DNA from 3 places in the Pseudoduganella sp. R-32 genome. Region 3 is predicted to be linked to each of the others. Evidence: predicted binding sites of a transcription regulator. Region 3 holds the regulator's gene; each other region holds the start of a gene.
The links. Region 3 encodes sigma-54, which starts transcription at its own class of promoters, with help from an activator protein. Its sites were predicted from a motif close to TGGCANGNAANCTGCTTT; they were not measured.
Positions count from the first base shown of each region.

Region 1: the regulator sigma-54 is predicted to act here: its motif matches at 2,037-2,054, upstream of prpB (methylisocitrate lyase).
Region 2: the regulator sigma-54 is predicted to act here: its motif matches at 4,102-4,119, upstream of ACN9MU_RS11785 (PEP-CTERM sorting domain-containing protein).

Region 1 is NZ_CP183987.1:2,441,267-2,446,705, forward strand. It holds gene ACN9MU_RS11160 (acyltransferase family protein) at 1-236, opposite strand, end outside; gene prpR (propionate catabolism operon regulatory protein PrpR) at 316-1,944, opposite strand; gene prpB (methylisocitrate lyase) at 2,091-2,978, shown strand; gene prpC (bifunctional 2-methylcitrate synthase/citrate synthase) at 3,004-4,155, shown strand; gene acnD (Fe/S-dependent 2-methylisocitrate dehydratase AcnD) at 4,158-5,439, shown strand, end outside.
Region 2 is NZ_CP183987.1:2,576,200-2,581,638, forward strand. It holds gene ACN9MU_RS11780 (pectinesterase family protein) at 1-3,292, opposite strand, end outside; gene ACN9MU_RS11785 (PEP-CTERM sorting domain-containing protein) at 3,324-3,893, opposite strand; gene ACN9MU_RS11790 (hypothetical protein) at 4,238-4,549, opposite strand; gene ACN9MU_RS11795 (YcxB family protein) at 4,582-5,118, opposite strand; gene ACN9MU_RS11800 (TIGR02594 family protein) at 5,105-5,439, opposite strand, start outside.
Region 3 is NZ_CP183987.1:1,025,095-1,030,533, reverse strand. It holds gene ACN9MU_RS04820 (Lrp/AsnC family transcriptional regulator) at 1-126, opposite strand, end outside; gene ACN9MU_RS04815 (enoyl-CoA hydratase/isomerase family protein) at 123-1,208, opposite strand; gene hpf (ribosome hibernation-promoting factor, HPF/YfiA family) at 1,284-1,643, opposite strand; gene ACN9MU_RS04805 (RNA polymerase factor sigma-54) at 1,716-3,212, opposite strand; gene lptB (LPS export ABC transporter ATP-binding protein) at 3,222-3,977, opposite strand; gene lptA (lipopolysaccharide transport periplasmic protein LptA) at 3,980-4,540, opposite strand; gene lptC (LPS export ABC transporter periplasmic protein LptC) at 4,554-5,153, opposite strand; gene ACN9MU_RS04785 (KdsC family phosphatase) at 5,163-5,439, opposite strand, start outside.

The sequences.
Region 1 (5,439 bases), 1.4 Mb from region 3:
AGCAGGAATAGCGCCGGCAGGATGCGGCGCGCCCGTCTTTCATAGAAATTGAGGATGGAGAACTGGCCAGCTTCCAGCTCGTGGATCAGGATCGTCGTGATCAGGTAGCCGCTGATGACGAAAAAGACGTCGACGCCGACGAAGCCGCCGCCAAAGAACTGGAACCCTGCGTGAAACAGGATTACCGGCAGGACGGCAACCGCCCGCAGACCATCGATTTCCCTGCGATATTCCATGTAATGCCCCTGAACTCAACGCAAGAAGATACTACGGGATTGTCATTGATGCAATATGCTGTGGCGTCGACGCCTCGGCTCAGGGTTCCTGCTCTTCGCGCAGGCGGCGCCACAGCGTCGTGCGGCTGATGCCCAGGTAGTCGGCGGCGGCGTCACGGCGGCCGCCGAAGCGGGCCAATACTTCGGTGACGCTGTTCGGCGCGGGGGCGGATGCATGGGGCGCAGGCAGTTGCGTTGCCGCCTGCGGCAAGGAATGCAGTTCGGGCGCGACGCCTGCAACGAAGCTGGGCGTCAGGGCCTGCAGCGGTTCGGCGGCGAGGAACAGGGCGAGGCGTTCGGTCAGGTTGCGCAGTTCGCGTACATTGCCGGGCCATTCATAGCGCAGCAGCAGGGGCGCGCAGGCGGCCAGTTCGGCCGGCAGGTTCGGATGGGCGCGCGCGCCCAGGCTGGCCAGGGCGGTACGCAACGACCATTCGGCCAGCGGCAGGATGTCGGTCGGGCGCTCGCGCAGCGGCGGCAGCGACAGGCGCAGCACGGCCAGGCGGTAGAACAGGTCGGGGCGGAAGCGGCCCTCGCGCACCCTCGCTTCAAGGTCGCAATGGGTGGCGCTGATAATGCGTACATTGACCGGAATCGGCCGCGTGCCGCCGACCCGCACCACTTCGCGTTCTTCCAGCACGCGCAGGAGCCGGGTCTGCAGTGCAAGCGGCATTTCGCCGATTTCGTCGAGGAACAGGGTGCCGCGGTTGGCTGCTTCGAACAGGCCGGCGTGGCCGCCGCGCCGGGCACCGGTAAAGGCGCCTTCCTCATGGCCGAACAGTTCCGACTCCAGCAGCGATTCGGCGATCGCGCCACAGTTCACCGCGACAAAGGGACGGTTGGCGCCGCCCAGCGTGCGCGGGGATTCGCGGTGGATGGCTTGCGCCACCAGTTCCTTGCCGCAGCCGGTTTCACCCTGGATCAGCACCGTGGCAGGCGACTTCGCGTACAGCACGACCGCCTGGCGTACGCGCTCCATCGCCTCGGACTCGCCGCGCAGGTCGGCCAGTCCATGCTTGGCGCGCAAGGTGTCGGCCACCACGTGGCGCCTGCTACGGTTGGATTCCAGCTGCGCCAGGCGCGCCAGTTCAAGTGCGTCGTCGAAGGCCTGGCGGATCGATGCGGCGGAATAGACAAAAACGCCGGTCAGGCCGGCTTCTTCGGCCAGGTCGGTGATCAGGCCGGCGCCGACGATGGCCTTGATGCCGGAGGCCTTCAGGTCATTGATCTGGGCGCGTGCATCTTCCTCGGTGGCATAGGTGCGCTGCTCGATCGGCACGCCGAAGGTGGCGGCGAATTCCGCCAGCGCCGGCATGTCTTCCTGGTAGGTGATCACGCCGATGCGGCCGGAAACCTTGCGGGCGCGGGCAAGGGCTTGCATGAAATCGAAGCCGCTGGCCTTGGCGATCACCACGGGTACCGACAGGCGTCCCTTCAGGTAGGCCGCATTCGAGCCGGCCGCAATGACGGCATCGCAGCGCTCCGTCGCCAGGCGTTCACGGATATGGCGCGCAGCCTCGTCGAAGCCAAGGTTGATCGGTTCGATATCGGCCAGGGCGTCATATTCCAGCGTGATGTCGCGGAACAGCTCCGACAGGCGCGAGACGGAAACCGTCCAGATCACCGGCTTGTCGGCCGGGTCGAAGGGCAGGGGAGTGGAATGTCGCATGTTTCACCTGAAACGTTTCACGTGTTTCAACATGAAACATTATACTCTGGCGCCCGCGTTGCAAGTGCTTGATTTTGCTGGGAAGCCACGGCTGGCATGCCACTTGCACTATGGACGGCAAACATTCCTCAAACAGAAAGGACATCATGAGCCAATATTCCGCAGGCGCCGCCTTCCGCAAGGCCGTGCAAGAAGAATCCCCGCTGCAGGTGGTGGGCGCGATCAACGCCAACCACGCCCTGCTGGCCAAGCGCGCCGGCTTCAAGGCGATCTACCTGTCGGGCGGCGGCGTGGCTGCCGGCTCCCTCGGCCTGCCGGACCTGGGCATCTCCAACCTGGACGACGTGCTGACCGACGTGCGCCGCATCACCGACGTGTGCGACCTGCCGCTGCTGGTGGACGTGGACACCGGTTTCGGCGCCTCCGCCTTCAACGTGGCGCGCACCGTGAAGTCGATGATCAAGTTCGGCGCCGCCGCCATGCATATCGAAGACCAGGTGGGCGCCAAGCGTTGCGGCCACCGCCCCGGAAAGGAAATCGTGTCCAAGGGCGAGATGATCGACCGCATCAAGGCTGCCGTGGACGCGCGTACCGACGAAAACTTCGTGATCATGGCCCGTACCGATGCGCTGGCCGTGGAAGGACTGGACGCCGCAATCGACCGCGCAGTGGCCTGCGTGGAAGCCGGCGCCGACATGATCTTCCCTGAAGCGATGATTTCGCTGGATATGTACAAGCAATTCGCCGCAGCGGTAAAAGTCCCGGTGCTGGCGAATATCACCGAATTCGGCTCCACCCCTCTGTTCACCGTGGAAGAACTGAAATCCGCCGACGTGGGCCTGGTGCTGTACCCGCTGTCCGCCTTCCGCGCCATGAACAAGGCTGCGGAGAATGTGTACACCGCGATCCGCCGCGACGGCACCCAGCAGAACGTGGTCGACACCATGCAGACCCGCGCCGAATTGTACGAGCGCATCAACTATCACGATTTCGAACAGAAGCTGGACGCCCTGTTTGCAGCCGCCAAAAAATAATTCGACGATCCGAGGAGAGACCAAAATGACCGAGCAAGCCCCAACCTTCAAGCCTAAGAAATCCGTCGCCCTGTCCGGCGTCGCAGCCGGCAATACCGCCCTGTGCTCCGTAGGCAAGACCGGCAACGACCTGCACTATCGCGGCTACGACATCCTGGACGTGGCCACCACCTGCGAATTCGAAGAGATCGCCTACCTGCTGGTGCACGGCAAGCTGCCGAACATGGCCGAACTGAAAGGCTACAAATCCAAGCTGAAATCCCTGCGCGGCCTGCCGCAAGGCGTGAAGTCGGCGCTGGAAGCGCTGCCTGCATCGGCTCACCCGATGGACGTGATGCGTACCGGCGTTTCCGTGCTGGGCTGCTGCCTGCCTGAGAAGGACGACCACAATATCGCCGGCGCGCGCGACATCGCCGACCGCCTGATGGCTTCCTTCGGTTCCATGCTGCTGTATTGGTACCACTACAGCCATAACGGCAAGCGCATCGATGTGGAAACCGACGATGAAACCATTGGCGGCCACTTCCTGCACCTGCTGCACGGCGAAAAGCCGTCCGAATCGTGGGTGCGTGCAATGCATACCTCGCTGATCCTGTACGCGGAGCACGAGTTCAATGCCTCCACTTTCACCAGCCGCGTGATCGCCGGCACCGGTTCCGACATCCATTCCGCCATCACCGGCGCGATCGGCGCGCTGCGCGGTCCCAAGCACGGCGGCGCCAACGAAGTGGCGCTGGACATCCAGCAGCGCTACGAAAACGCGGACGAAGCGGAAGCCGACATCCGCAACCGCGTCGCCAACAAGGAAGTGGTGATCGGCTTCGGCCATCCCGTGTACACCGTGTCCGACCCGCGCAACGTGGTGATCAAGGAAGTGGCGCGTTCCCTGTCGCAGGAAGCCGGCTCGATGAAGATGTTCGACATCGCCGAACGCCTGGAGTCGGTGATGTGGGAAGTCAAGAAGATGTTCCCTAACCTGGACTGGTTCTCCGCCGTGTCGTACCACATGATGGGCGTTCCGACCGCCATGTTCACCCCGCTGTTCGTGATTTCGCGCACCTCCGGCTGGTCGGCGCACATCATCGAGCAGCGCATCGACAACAAGATCATTCGTCCAAGCGCCAATTACGTCGGCCCTGAAGACCTGGCCTTCGTACCGATCAAGGATCGCAAGTAATCATGAACTCCCAATACCGTAAGCAACTCCCTGGCACCAAGCTGGATTATTTCGACGCGCGCGAAGCGGTCGATGCGATCAAGCCGGGCGCCTACGCCACGCTGCCGTACACCTCGCGCGTGCTGGCGGAGAACCTGGTACGCCGCTGCGATCCGGCCACGCTGACCGCGTCGCTGTCGCAGCTGATCGAACGCAAGCGCGACCTGGACTTCCCATGGTTCCCGGCCCGCGTGGTGTGCCACGACATCCTGGGCCAGACCGCGCTGGTCGACCTGGCCGGCCTGCGCGATGCCATCGCAGAGCAGGGCGGCGATCCTGCCCTGGTCAATCCGGTGGTGCCGACCCAGCTGGTGGTCGACCACTCGCTGGCCGTGGAATGCGGCGGTTTCGATCCGGACGCCTTCAACAAGAACCGCGCCATTGAAGACCGCCGCAACGAAGACCGTTTCGACTTCATCAACTGGACCAAGAAGGCGTTCCAAAACGTCGACGTGATTCCGCCGGGCAACGGCATCCTGCACCAGATCAACCTGGAACGCATGTCGCCGGTCATTCAAGCGAGCGATGGCGTGGCCTATCCGGACACCCTGGTAGGCACCGACTCGCACACTCCGATGGTCGACGCGCTGGGCGTGATCGCCATCGGCGTGGGCGGCCTGGAAGCGGAAACCGTGATGCTGGGCCGCGCCTCCTGGATGCGCCTGCCGGACATCATCGGCGTTGAGCTGAGCGGCAAGCCACAGCCCGGCATTACCGCGACCGACATCGTGCTGGCGCTGACCGAGTTCCTGCGCAAGGAGAAAGTGGTCTCGGCCTACCTGGAGTTCTACGGCGAAGGCGCCGCCGCACTGACCCTGGGCGACCGCGCCACGATCTCGAACATGGCGCCGGAATTCGGCGCCACTGCCGCGATGTTCTCGATCGATGCGCAGACCATCAAATACCTGAAGCTGACCGGCCGCGACGACGACCTGGTGGCGCTGGTTGAAACCTACGCGAGGCACACCGGCCTGTGGTCGGACGACCTGGCCAAGGTGGAATACGAACGCGTGCTGAAGTTCGACCTGTCGACCGTGGTGCGCAATATCGCCGGCCCGTCGAACCCGCACAAGCGCGTCCCAACCTCCGAATTGGCAGCGCGCGGGATATCGGGCGTGGTGGAAAACGAGCCAGGCAAGATGCCTGACGGCGCCGTGATCATCGCTGCCATCACCAGCTGCACCAACACCAACAACCCGCGCAATATGATCGCGGCAGGCCTGCTGGCCCGCAACGCGAACAAGG
Region 2 (5,439 bases), 1.6 Mb from region 3:
CCATCTGGCAGTTGATGAAGGCGATGTTGTCCCATACGCTTGCGTTGCCTGAACTGCGTGCCAGGTAGGTGGCGCCGTTTGGCACGTCGCCGTGCGCGGGGCCAGGGCCGGGGCCGTGCGTCAGGCGGCTGTTGAGGAAGACGTAGCCTTTGTCGCTGGCATTCGGCACGCGCGCTTGCAGGACATACCCGCCGCTGCTGGCGCTGGTAGTGTCGCCGACCGAGCGGATTTCGCTTTCTTCGAACAGGGCTGCGTGGCTGCCTCCCCAGATGAAGTCGACATTGCCCGCCACCAGCGTGCGGTAGAACCAGGACCAGCCTTTCAGGTTCAACGTGTCTTGTTCGCTGTAGAAGGCGGCGTCGCGCGCAATCAGCCGGCCGTTGTCGTTGTTGAAGTACAGCGTTTCCGCCTGTGCCGAGATGTTGGCGGCGCGCAGGGTGGTGTTGCGCAGGGTGAGGGTGTCGAGCAGCAGCATGTCCGAGGTTTCCACCAGCATGACGGAACGTCCACCCCCAGCAGTGGCGCTGGTGCCTGGAGCCTGGCTGGCGCCGGTGCCGGGATTGAGGGTGTCGTGGTTGGTGTATTGGATTACCGTGCCGTCGCGGCTTTCACCGCGCAGGGTGACGTTGTCCTTGCCCCGCAGGTAGAGCAGTTCGTTGTAGCTGCCGTTGCGGACCGTGACCGTGGCTGGCGTGACCTTGTCCACGTTCTGCATCAGGAAGTTCAGCGCTCCCTGGACGGTGGCGAAGTCGCTGCCGGCATCGGCTCCGACCACCAGGTCCGGGCCCGCCGGAGCCGCAGCCTTTGTCGTGAAGGACCAGTTACCCAGCTTGCCGATGCCGACGAAGGGTGTACCACCCAGCGTGGCGCCATTGAATACGCCGTTCGCTATCGCAACGTAGTATTCGGTTGCGTAAACGAGCTTGCCGTTGTGCGGCTTGATTGTCACGACGTTGCCGTTGATCGTAATCGGATGGGTATTTACCTTGCGTACTGCCGCCTGGCCGGGGTAGCCCAGTTCATCGCTCTCGCCGGACAGCTTGATCACATCGACCAGCGCATCGTCCATCTTGCGGAAGATGCGGATGGTGCCGCTGCTGCCCAGTGATGGCGTGCTGTCGAATGCCAGGCGCAGGCTGGCGTCCACCTGGGCCTCGCCCTGTGCCGCAGCGGGAGAGGCGCGGTCGGCCAGGGTGTAGGTTTGCGTCGGTTGCACGAATTGCGCACCGATGGTGGCGCTGATCAACCGTACCAGCGTCGGGTCGCTGTCGCTGGTCACGCGCACCGTGGCGTTGCCGGCGCCGACCGGCGTCAGTGCCAGCGTGTTGCCGCTGATGCCGACTGCCAGCACCGCCGGGTTGCTGGAACTGGCGCTATAGCTGTCGGCCGATCCATCGGGCTTGACGGCGGTAACAGCCAATTGCAGCGGCGCGTCGCCCGCTTCGGCGGTGTAGCTCGTGGTGGCGGGATTGAGCGTCAGCTGCGCGGGCTTCAGGCTTGGGTCGCCAATCCGCACGTCGTCGATCTGGAAGGATTTGTTGGCGGTGTACAGGCCGACCAGCCCGCGCGCGCTGAAGGTAGTATCGGTCACGGAGCCAAGCGATTCGCCATCGAGATAGACCGTCAGCGTGCTGCCAATCATCTCAAAGCGCACGGTATAGAACACCGAATCCATATTGATTGGCTTGCGCACTTGCTTGGGGCGGGTCAGCGCGCCATTCAGCATCCTGGCGATTTCAACCTGGGTGCTGGTGTTGGCGTTCTGGACATTCAGGCCGGCGCCGTACCAGTTGCTGGCGTTGGTGTAGCGCGTAATCAGGTAGAGCTGCTTGTTGCCGGTGGTGCTGTTGGTTTGCGGCTTGATGCGCGCTTCGACAAAGTAGTCGCCGCTCGGCACATTGGCCATGGCGGCTGGCTTTAGCAGGGCCAGCACGCCGCCGGTCGTGGCGGCGGTGTACTGCATCAGCATATTCGTCGCGCCGACCGCTTCCGCCTTGACGCTGAAACTGCCGTTCGCGCCGGCCACGGGCAGCAAATCCCAGTTGGCGGAGGTGCCGGACTGGAAGTCGTCGCAGAAATACAGGCCGCTCGGCGGGCAGCTCAGGGTAAGGATCGGCGTGCCGCTGGTGTCGCCCGTGCCGCTGATGCTGATGGACAGCTTGCCGGCGCCGGCCTGCGCCAGCGCGTTGGCCTTCACCAGGGAGGTAGGGCGCACGCTGTAGGTATATGGCGGCGTCCACGTCACGTTATTGTTGATGGTGCATCCTCCAAGCAGGGTGCCGTTCAGCAGCGAGCCACTGTCCTTGAAGGCGCCGGTGGCGGCGCCGCCCGGATTGACCACGATATTGCTGCAGCCCTGGGCTCCGGTGATGTCGAACACGTTCGATTGCGACAGGATCCTGGAGTTGTAGCCGGCGCCGATGCTGTACAGGTTCGCATACACCGCGGCATCTCGGCTGCCGGTGAAATAGTTGTTAAACAGGTGGACCTGGCCGTAACGCACGCGCGGTGCGCGGCTGGACACGTTGCGGAAGACATTGTTGCTGAAAGTGACGCGCAGCTTGCCTTCGTCGGCTGTGGCGCCGTCGCCCGAACCGATCAGGTTGTTCTTGTGGTGCTCGCCGAACACGTTGTACGACACTGTCACGTAGTCGGATGCGTTGGTGATGTCGAGCGCCCCATCGTGGCATTGTTTCAGCTGGCCGTTTTCGATCGGCAGCAGGTTGTCCGTCATCGGAGCGTCAGTGAATGTATTGTGGTCGATCCAGACGTGGTCGGAGCCTGAAACGCCGATCGCGTCATAGGCCGAATTCCATGCACCATTGGCGCCGTCGTTCGGGTCCCACACCGGCCCCACGTCGCAGGGCGCAACGATCTTCAGGTTGCGGATGATGATTTGCGAGACGCCGACAAGCTGGATATGGCCGTTGACGATGCCTGCGCCGGCTCCAGCACCGACCAGGGTCGTATTGCTTTTCAAGCGGATCGCGCCGCGAATGGCCTGGTCGCCCGTGTTCGCGTAAGGCACGCCTTCAGTCATGTCGATCGTGCCGGTGATCTTGATGATCTTGGGATTGATGCCGCCGTTATTGATGGCGTTGACCAACTGGGCGCGATTGCTCACGCTGTAGATTTGCGAAGCGATGGCGGCTGAGCCGCCGGCGGTTCCGCCAGCTTGGCTTGCCCAGCCGTCGGCCGGGGCGGCGACGCGCGCCGGATCGTCGGCCGCCTGCGCGGGCAGGCATAACGCTGCAAGCAGGGCGAGCGCGATCCTGAAACCTTTGAGTTCCATAAGATTCTCCTTGGGGGAAAGGGGGACAGTGTCAGCTGCGTCGTGTGCGGCGGCGGCCTGCCGCCAGCGCGGCAAGGCCGCCCAGCATCAGTGCAGCGCTGCCCGGTTCCGGCACGGCGGTGGCATCCAGCTGGGCCGTGATGCTGGCAAATTCGGTCCAGGTGGTGCCGCTCAGGTCGATGTCGATCGAGTTGCCGTTGGCGCCCAGCGACAGGATGGGCAAGCCGCCGATGCCGCTGGCGTCAAGCAGTTTGAAGGCGGTCAACGGTGCAGCCAGGGTGCTGCCGAAGTCAAAGTGGAACTGGTATGTACCCGGCGTGACCGCGTTATTTGCGATCACGGTCAACAGGCCGCTGGCGTCGAAGTCGAAGCCGAACATGGCATCGGCGCTGAGGAATTCGACGCCGGTGCCGGTTGGATCAAGGGCGGTGGTGTTGGCGCCCGGTTCGGGTTGGAACAGGTGGTCAAGGCCGAGGATGGTGTCGGGCGAGCCGTTGTAGGTGGCGGTGATGACGGCATCCTGCAAAGGTAACGGTGCTGCGTGCGCAATTCCGGTGGCGAGTACGGCAGCCACCAATGTCTCCATTATGGTTTTTCTCATCGTGTGCTCCGGTGGGGCTGAATAGGCGTGCCTGATCGGCACTGCCGATCTTATATTGGCCTGACCAATATTTCAATCAATCAGGCCAAATGTGATGCGGTCAGACCACGTTGCCTCGCGGAAATACAAGTCATTCTGTCGCGACCATTCAACACTCCACGCCACGAAGGTGTCATCGCCCGCAGCGCAGCGGCTGCAACCACAGGACGTAGCAGTGCTTAAGCCAAGGCAAGCGGTACCAGACAAGCAAGCAAGAGCGTTCCGCATAACCCGGGGGCTGCAAGACACGCCTATCGAGCATTAACTTTCGCATGACAGGGAAGCATTAATGTCAGCGTCATGCCTCATGGTGTCCGGCCTTGAGTCAGGTTGGACCATAAGACAAGTGCGCCTTCGCGATCAACTGGCGAGAGCCTCGTTGATTCCAGTACTTCCGACATATCCGAGTCTGAATACTTTGTGTAGAGCGCATAGCCATTCGAAAAGATCGAGATGCTATAAAGCGGGCCAGACGCCGACCCGCATTCAATCCAGGCATCGGGGTGGTCGGCGTCGGCTTTCTCAAAGAGCTCGTCAAGCGCGGTTTCCATTTCCGCTATTGTCGGATTGCGCAGGGAACTTCCGAATACCTTGGTGAGAGTAATCCATTCGTGCATGTGGTCCTCGATACAGATACGTGCCTGAAGCGTCAGGCTACATTCTCGAATTTGGCCGTGAAGCCAATCACTTTGCCCCCTGAAGCTTGAACAGCCCTCAGCACGAATACCTGCATTTCCGGCGAGACCGTTTCAAGAGGCATTGTGATGAACTGCGCCTTGGAAAACAACAGAAGCCAGAAGCCGGGAAAACACCATATTTCGACAACCGATGACCACTGCATGGTGGAGCTTCCAATGCCCGACGAAACTGAAAACGTCGATGCGTCGGCAGTGAAGACCGCTTGCGGCCTTCCCATGTCATGCAGCTTTGCCATCACGCTGCGATAGTGGACCACATAGATTGCCAGAACAATGGCAAAGGCAAACGCCAGAGCGGCGCCAAGGGCGCCAATGAACCAGGACGATTCACCTTCAACGAGCAGCCACACGAAGGCAATGGTGGCGAATGATAGTGCCAAAGGAAGGCTTATGCCGACTGACCGGCGCCAGAACGCCAGCACTGCTCGACGGAGGAGTTGTTTGTCATAGGTGAGCGTGGCTTGATGGGACATATTATTGGAGGCCACTGGGCCACCTGTAGGCGAGAACCATGGACTTTGGATAGAAGTGTTCCCGTACCTGTCCAAGCTGATTACCTCCGAGGAGGTAAACGAATTCTTGGTCTTCCCTCAAATAGAAGCCTACGTGTCCTTTCCAGCTGGCCGGATCATCTCGCCAAAGAACTGCAACGCAACCAGGTACCGGACGTTCAATTTCCTCACCCCACTCAAGCCACGATCTGGCGAGAGCAGACGCCGTACCGGCAATGCCCGCTTGTGCAAACGACCAATTGACGAACGATGAACACCAGGACACTTTGTCATCGTAACCTTCGATATTGGTGCCTG
Region 3 (5,439 bases):
TTCGATGCGGCGCTGGCAGGTCGCGACCGACGAATGCAAGCGCTCCGCGATCTCGCGCAACGGCGTGCTGGCATCTTCTTGCAGGATATTCAGGATGCCCCGGTCGATCCGGTCCAGATCCCTCATGCGAGGTGGCGCAAGGGGTGCGCCCAGGCCGGCCAGCATGGTTCGAAGAAGCGCTCCACCATGGCGGGCGTCACTTCGGCCAGCGTTGCGGGATTCCACTGCGGCTGGTTGTCCTTGTCGATCACCAGGGCGCGTACGCCCTCGAAAATCTCGCCGTGTTCGAAGTTGCGGCGCACCAGGTTGCGCTCCATGCGCAAGCAGTCGGACACGCCCAGCGACGCGCCGCGCTTCAGCAGCTCGTGGGTCACGCTCATCATCAGCGGCGAGCGCAATTCCATTGCCTTCAGCGATTTCTGCGCGAAAGGCGTGCTGTCGCCTCGCAGCGAATCCATGATGGCGGGTACCGAGCCCGCCGAGAAATGCTGATCGATCAGGGCACGCTGCGCTTCCAGTTCGCTGTCGCCGGCGAAGGCGTTGTGCGGGCCGGCAAAGACCGCGACAGCATCGCGCAACGATTTGCCGGGCGTCGACTCGAACAGCTTGGCCAGTCCGGCCAGTTCAGTTTCCGGCACGAAGTAGTCAGCCAGGTCGAGGTAGAGCGCATCCGCGGCGCCGACCGTCAGCCCGGTGAGGCCGAGCCACATGCCAAGCTGGCCCGGCGCATGCGACAGGAAGTGACTGCCGCCCACGTCGGGAAACAGGCCGATGTTCACCTCGGGCATCGCCATCCTGGTACGGCCCGTGACGATGCGCACGCCGCACTCCGGCCCGCCCTGCGCGATGCCCATGCCGCCGCCCATCACCACGCCATCCATCAGCGCCACATAAGGCTTGGGGTAGAAATGGATTAAATGGTTCAGCGCATATTCTTCGGTGAAGAAGTCCTCCAGCAGCGCGCTGCCGCCTTGCGTATTGCCGCGGCCGACGTCGTGGAAGAAGCGGATATCGCCGCCTGCGCACAGCGCGCGTTCGCTGCTGCTGCGCACCACGACCGCCGCCACCGACGCATCGTCGCGCCATGCCAGCAGCGCCTGCGTCATCGCGCGCACCATGTCGAGGGACAGTGAATTGAGGGTCTTGGGGCGGTCCAGCGTGATGAAGCCGGTACCGTTGGAGAGTTGGGTGTGTACGTGTTCGCTCATGCAAATATTCTAACGCACACTGGTCGCAAAAAAGGGCGCCAATTGCGCCCTTTGGTGTGCTGCACGGCCAGTCCTTTACATGGCGGTGGGTGGTGCCTCATACGTATCCGGGAAATGCTTGATGGCCGCATGACTGTGGTTCTGCACACGGTCCTTGTATTTCATGACCTGGCGATCCAGTTTATCAATCAGGGTATCGATGGCGGCGTAAAGGTCTTGCGACAGGCTTTCGACGTAAACAGTTTTGCCAGACATGCGCAGGTTGATTTCGGCTTTCTGGCGTTTCTCTTTCTCGGTGAGGTTATCTACAGTCAGGATGACAGCAATATCGATTACTTGATCGAAATGGCGCTTGACTCGTTCCAGCTTGTTCTGCACGTACTCGCGAATGGCTGGGGTCACTTCGACATGATGTCCACTGATGGTGAGATTCATACACACTCCTAAAGATGATGTCGCTCTCGAGTTCGTGCACGCCGAAACGCACAGAGGAACCCATGCACTGCACTACAACGATTTGCGGAGGCTAACTGGAGGGATCTTCAACGCTTCTCGATATTTGGCAACAGTCCGTCGCGCAATCACCATGCCTTGTTCACCCAGCATGTCCGCAATCTTACTGTCGGATAAAGGATTTTTCGGGTCTTCTGCTCCTGTCAATTGCACGATCAGTGCCCGTATCGCAGTCGAGGAAGCCTCCCCCCCGGCTTCGGTCGCGACGTGGCTACCAAAGAAATATTTCAACTCAAACATGCCATGCGGGGTGAGCATATATTTTTGAGTTGTTACGCGAGAAATAGTGCTCTCGTGTAGTCCCAGTGTATCAGCAATTTCACGCAACACAAGGGGTCTCATGGCCACTGCGCCATGACTGAAAAAGTTCTTTTGTCTTTCTACTATCGCTTCCGCGACGCGCAGGATCGTGTCGAAGCGCTGGCGCATATTCTTGATCAACCACTTGGCCTCCTGCAGCTGGCCATTCATCTGCGACTCGCTCTTGCCTTGCTTGAGCAGGTTGGCATACAGCGCGTTCACGCGCAGGCGCGGCACCACGTCGTTGTTCAGGGTGACGATCCAGCCGCCGCGGCCCTTTTTCACGATCACGTCCGGCACCACGTAGTCTGACTCGCCTGACGCAAATTCGGCGCCCGGATGCGGGTTGCACTGGCGGATCACGCACTGTGCTTCGCGCAAGTCTTCATCGTCGCAGTCGAGCGCTTTCTTCAGCTTGGTGAACTCGCGCTGGGCGAACCAGGTCAGGTGCTTCTCGACGATGGTCAGCGCCATGCGGCGCGTCACCAGCGGCACGCCGGGCATGCGCCTGATCTGCAGCGCCAGGCATTCGGAGGCATTGCGTGCGGCGACGCCGGGCGGATCGAAGCTTTGCAGCAGCACCAGGCTGCAGCGCAGGTCGTCCAGTTCGATTTCCAGCTCGGGCGGCAGGCGCTCGTGGATTTCTTCCAGCGGCTCTTCCAGGTAGCCGTTCTCGTCCAGCGCATCGATGATCAGTTCCATCAGCGCGCGGTCGCGCGGCTCCTGCACGGTGACGCGCATCTGCTCGAGCAGGTGTTCGCGCAGCGTGCAGCCGGAAGCTTCCAGTTGCGGGCGGCTGTCTTCGTCGTCGGCGGATTTGCTGCCGGCGCTGGCGCTCCAGTCGGCGTCGTCGCTGCCGTTGCCGGCTTCATGGTCGCCGCCTTCATAGGTATCGCTTTCGCCGGCAGCGGCCGGGGCTTCGCCGCCCTCGCCTTGCGGGCCTTCAGCCGAAGGCGTGGCGGGAGCTTCGGTGCCATTGCCGTTGCCCTGGCTGATGGCGCCATCGGCCAGCAGCCGTACCGAGTGGTCGAGCGGGTCGTCAAGGCGCTCCAGCATGGGATTGTCGCCAAGCAGCTGTTCCAACTCCTGGTGCAGCTCCAGCGTGGACAGCTGCAGCAGGCGGATGGATTGTTGCAGCTGCGGCGTCAGCGCCAGGTGTTGCGAGGTTCGCAGTTGCAGTGTTTGTTTCATGGCCTTCGTTTACATGCGGAAGTGTTCGCCGAGGTAGACGCGGCGAACGGATTCGTTGGCAATGATGTCGTCCGGGCGGCCCGAGGCCAGCACGGCGCCCTGGTTGATGATGTAGGCGCGGTCGCAAATGCCGAGGGTCTCACGCACATTATGGTCGGTGATCAGCACACCGATATTGCGCTCCTTCAGGAAACGCACAATACGTTGGATTTCGATCACGGCGATCGGATCCACGCCGGCAAACGGTTCGTCGAGCAACACGAAGCGCGGGTTGGTGGCCAGGGCGCGCGCAATTTCCACGCGGCGGCGCTCGCCACCCGACAGCGACAGGGCCGGGTTCTCGCGCAGCTTCTCGATTTGCAAGTCGGCCAGCAGCGATTCCAGGCGCTGCTTGATTTCCGCCTTGGGCAGAGGCTTGCCGTCCACCTTCTGCAGTTCCAGTACGGCACGAATGTTTTCTTCCACCGTCAGCTTGCGGAACACCGAAGCTTCCTGCGGCAGGTAGGACAGGCCCAGCGTGGCGCGCTTGTGGATCGGCAGGCTCGACACGTCGGTGCCGCCGATATCGATGGTGCCTGCATCGGAAGCCACCAGGCCGACGATCATGTAGAAAGAGGTAGTCTTGCCGGCACCGTTGGGACCGAGCAGGCCGACCACTTCACCGCAATCGACTTGCAGCGAAACGTCGTGCACCACCTGTCGCTTGCCATAGGTTTTCTGGAGGCCGCGCACGACCAGCGTGCTGGCGCAGTTATTTGCTTGCATGCTTACTTCTTCTCCGTCGGCGTCGCTGGGGGTTCGGTACGGGTCGGCTGGATCACCATGGTGCCGCGACCGCCGCCGGGCTTGCTCTCCCCGCTGGCCGAATTGCGCACGCTGAAAAATTCCTTGCGGCTGTCGTAAGAAATGAACTCACCCTGCACTTCGTCGTTCTGCTTGCCGCCTTCCAGGCGGCGGATGGTGGCCTTGTTGAACATCTTCACCAGTTCAACCTGTTCCTCGTATTCGATGCGGTCGGCATCGCCTTCCACCCACTGGTCGCCGGCGCCGTCGCGCTTCTGGCGGAAGGTGGCTTTCTTGCCGTCGCCAAACAGCGTCACTTGCTGGAAGCCCTCCGGCGTCTGCTTGACGTAGGCGCGCTCGGCCGTCATGGTCAGGGTGCCGCGGGTCAGCTTGACGCCGCCCAGCAGGATGGTAACCTGCTTGACGTCGTCGATGTCCATCGAGCCGTAGCTGATGTTGGTCGGCTTGTAGGAGTCGGCTTTCTCGGCCAGCGCCGGAGCGGCGACTCCCAGCAGCAAGGCTGCCGACAAGAGTAGTCGTTTCATGTTCATTCCTCAGTTATTGGTCCGCGGCCTTGGGCGGAATCTGCAGCGTGCCGTTGCCGGCCAGGTGCATTTCGCGCGTCGCATTATTGGCGCGCATGCTGTTGGCCGCAGCAGTCGTATCCCCCAGCCGCAGTTTCACCGGATGATCGGTTTCCATGCGGTCTTCGTCCGGGAAGATCACCAGCTTGTCCGATTCCAGGTGCAGCAGTTGCGATTGCGGCGATGCCGCGCGGTCGATCGTCACGCTGCCGTTCAGGGTGACGCGGCTGTTGGTGTCGTCCACGCGCGCCGTATTCGCCACGATCTCCATCGGCGGCTTCTCGCCGGCCAGGCTGTGCACGCGCGGATTGTCGATCTCGGACGAATCGTCGACCGGGCGGTGGGTCAGCTTGTCGCCGGCAATGATATAGCTTGGCTTGCCATCCTTGGTCATGCGCACGAAGGAGAAGTTATGGATGATGTAATCCGGCTCGTTCATGCGCTTGTCGGCCTGCATCTGTTCGTCCGCGCGGTTCAGCAGCTCGAGCAGGTAGAAGCTGCCAAGCGCCGCCAGCAGCACGAAGATCATGCCGATCGACAGGCGGAAGCGGTGGGCGGTCCTCTGGTTACGCATCGCTTGCCCTTACACCAGGAACTGGGCCATCACGCGGTCATAGCTGCCGCTGGCGCGCAGCACGAATTCGCAGGCCTCGCGCACCGCGCCGCGGCCGCCCGCAGCTTCGGTAATGTAGTGGGAGCGATCGTGCGCCTCCTTGCGGCCATTCGGCACGCTGACCGCAAAGCCCACACGGCTCAACAGCGGCAGGTCCACCACGTCGTCGCCGATGAAGGCAACCTGCTCTTCCGCCAGTCCCAGGTCGGCCAGCAAGGCCTTGAACGGGGTCAGCTTGTCGTGGCCG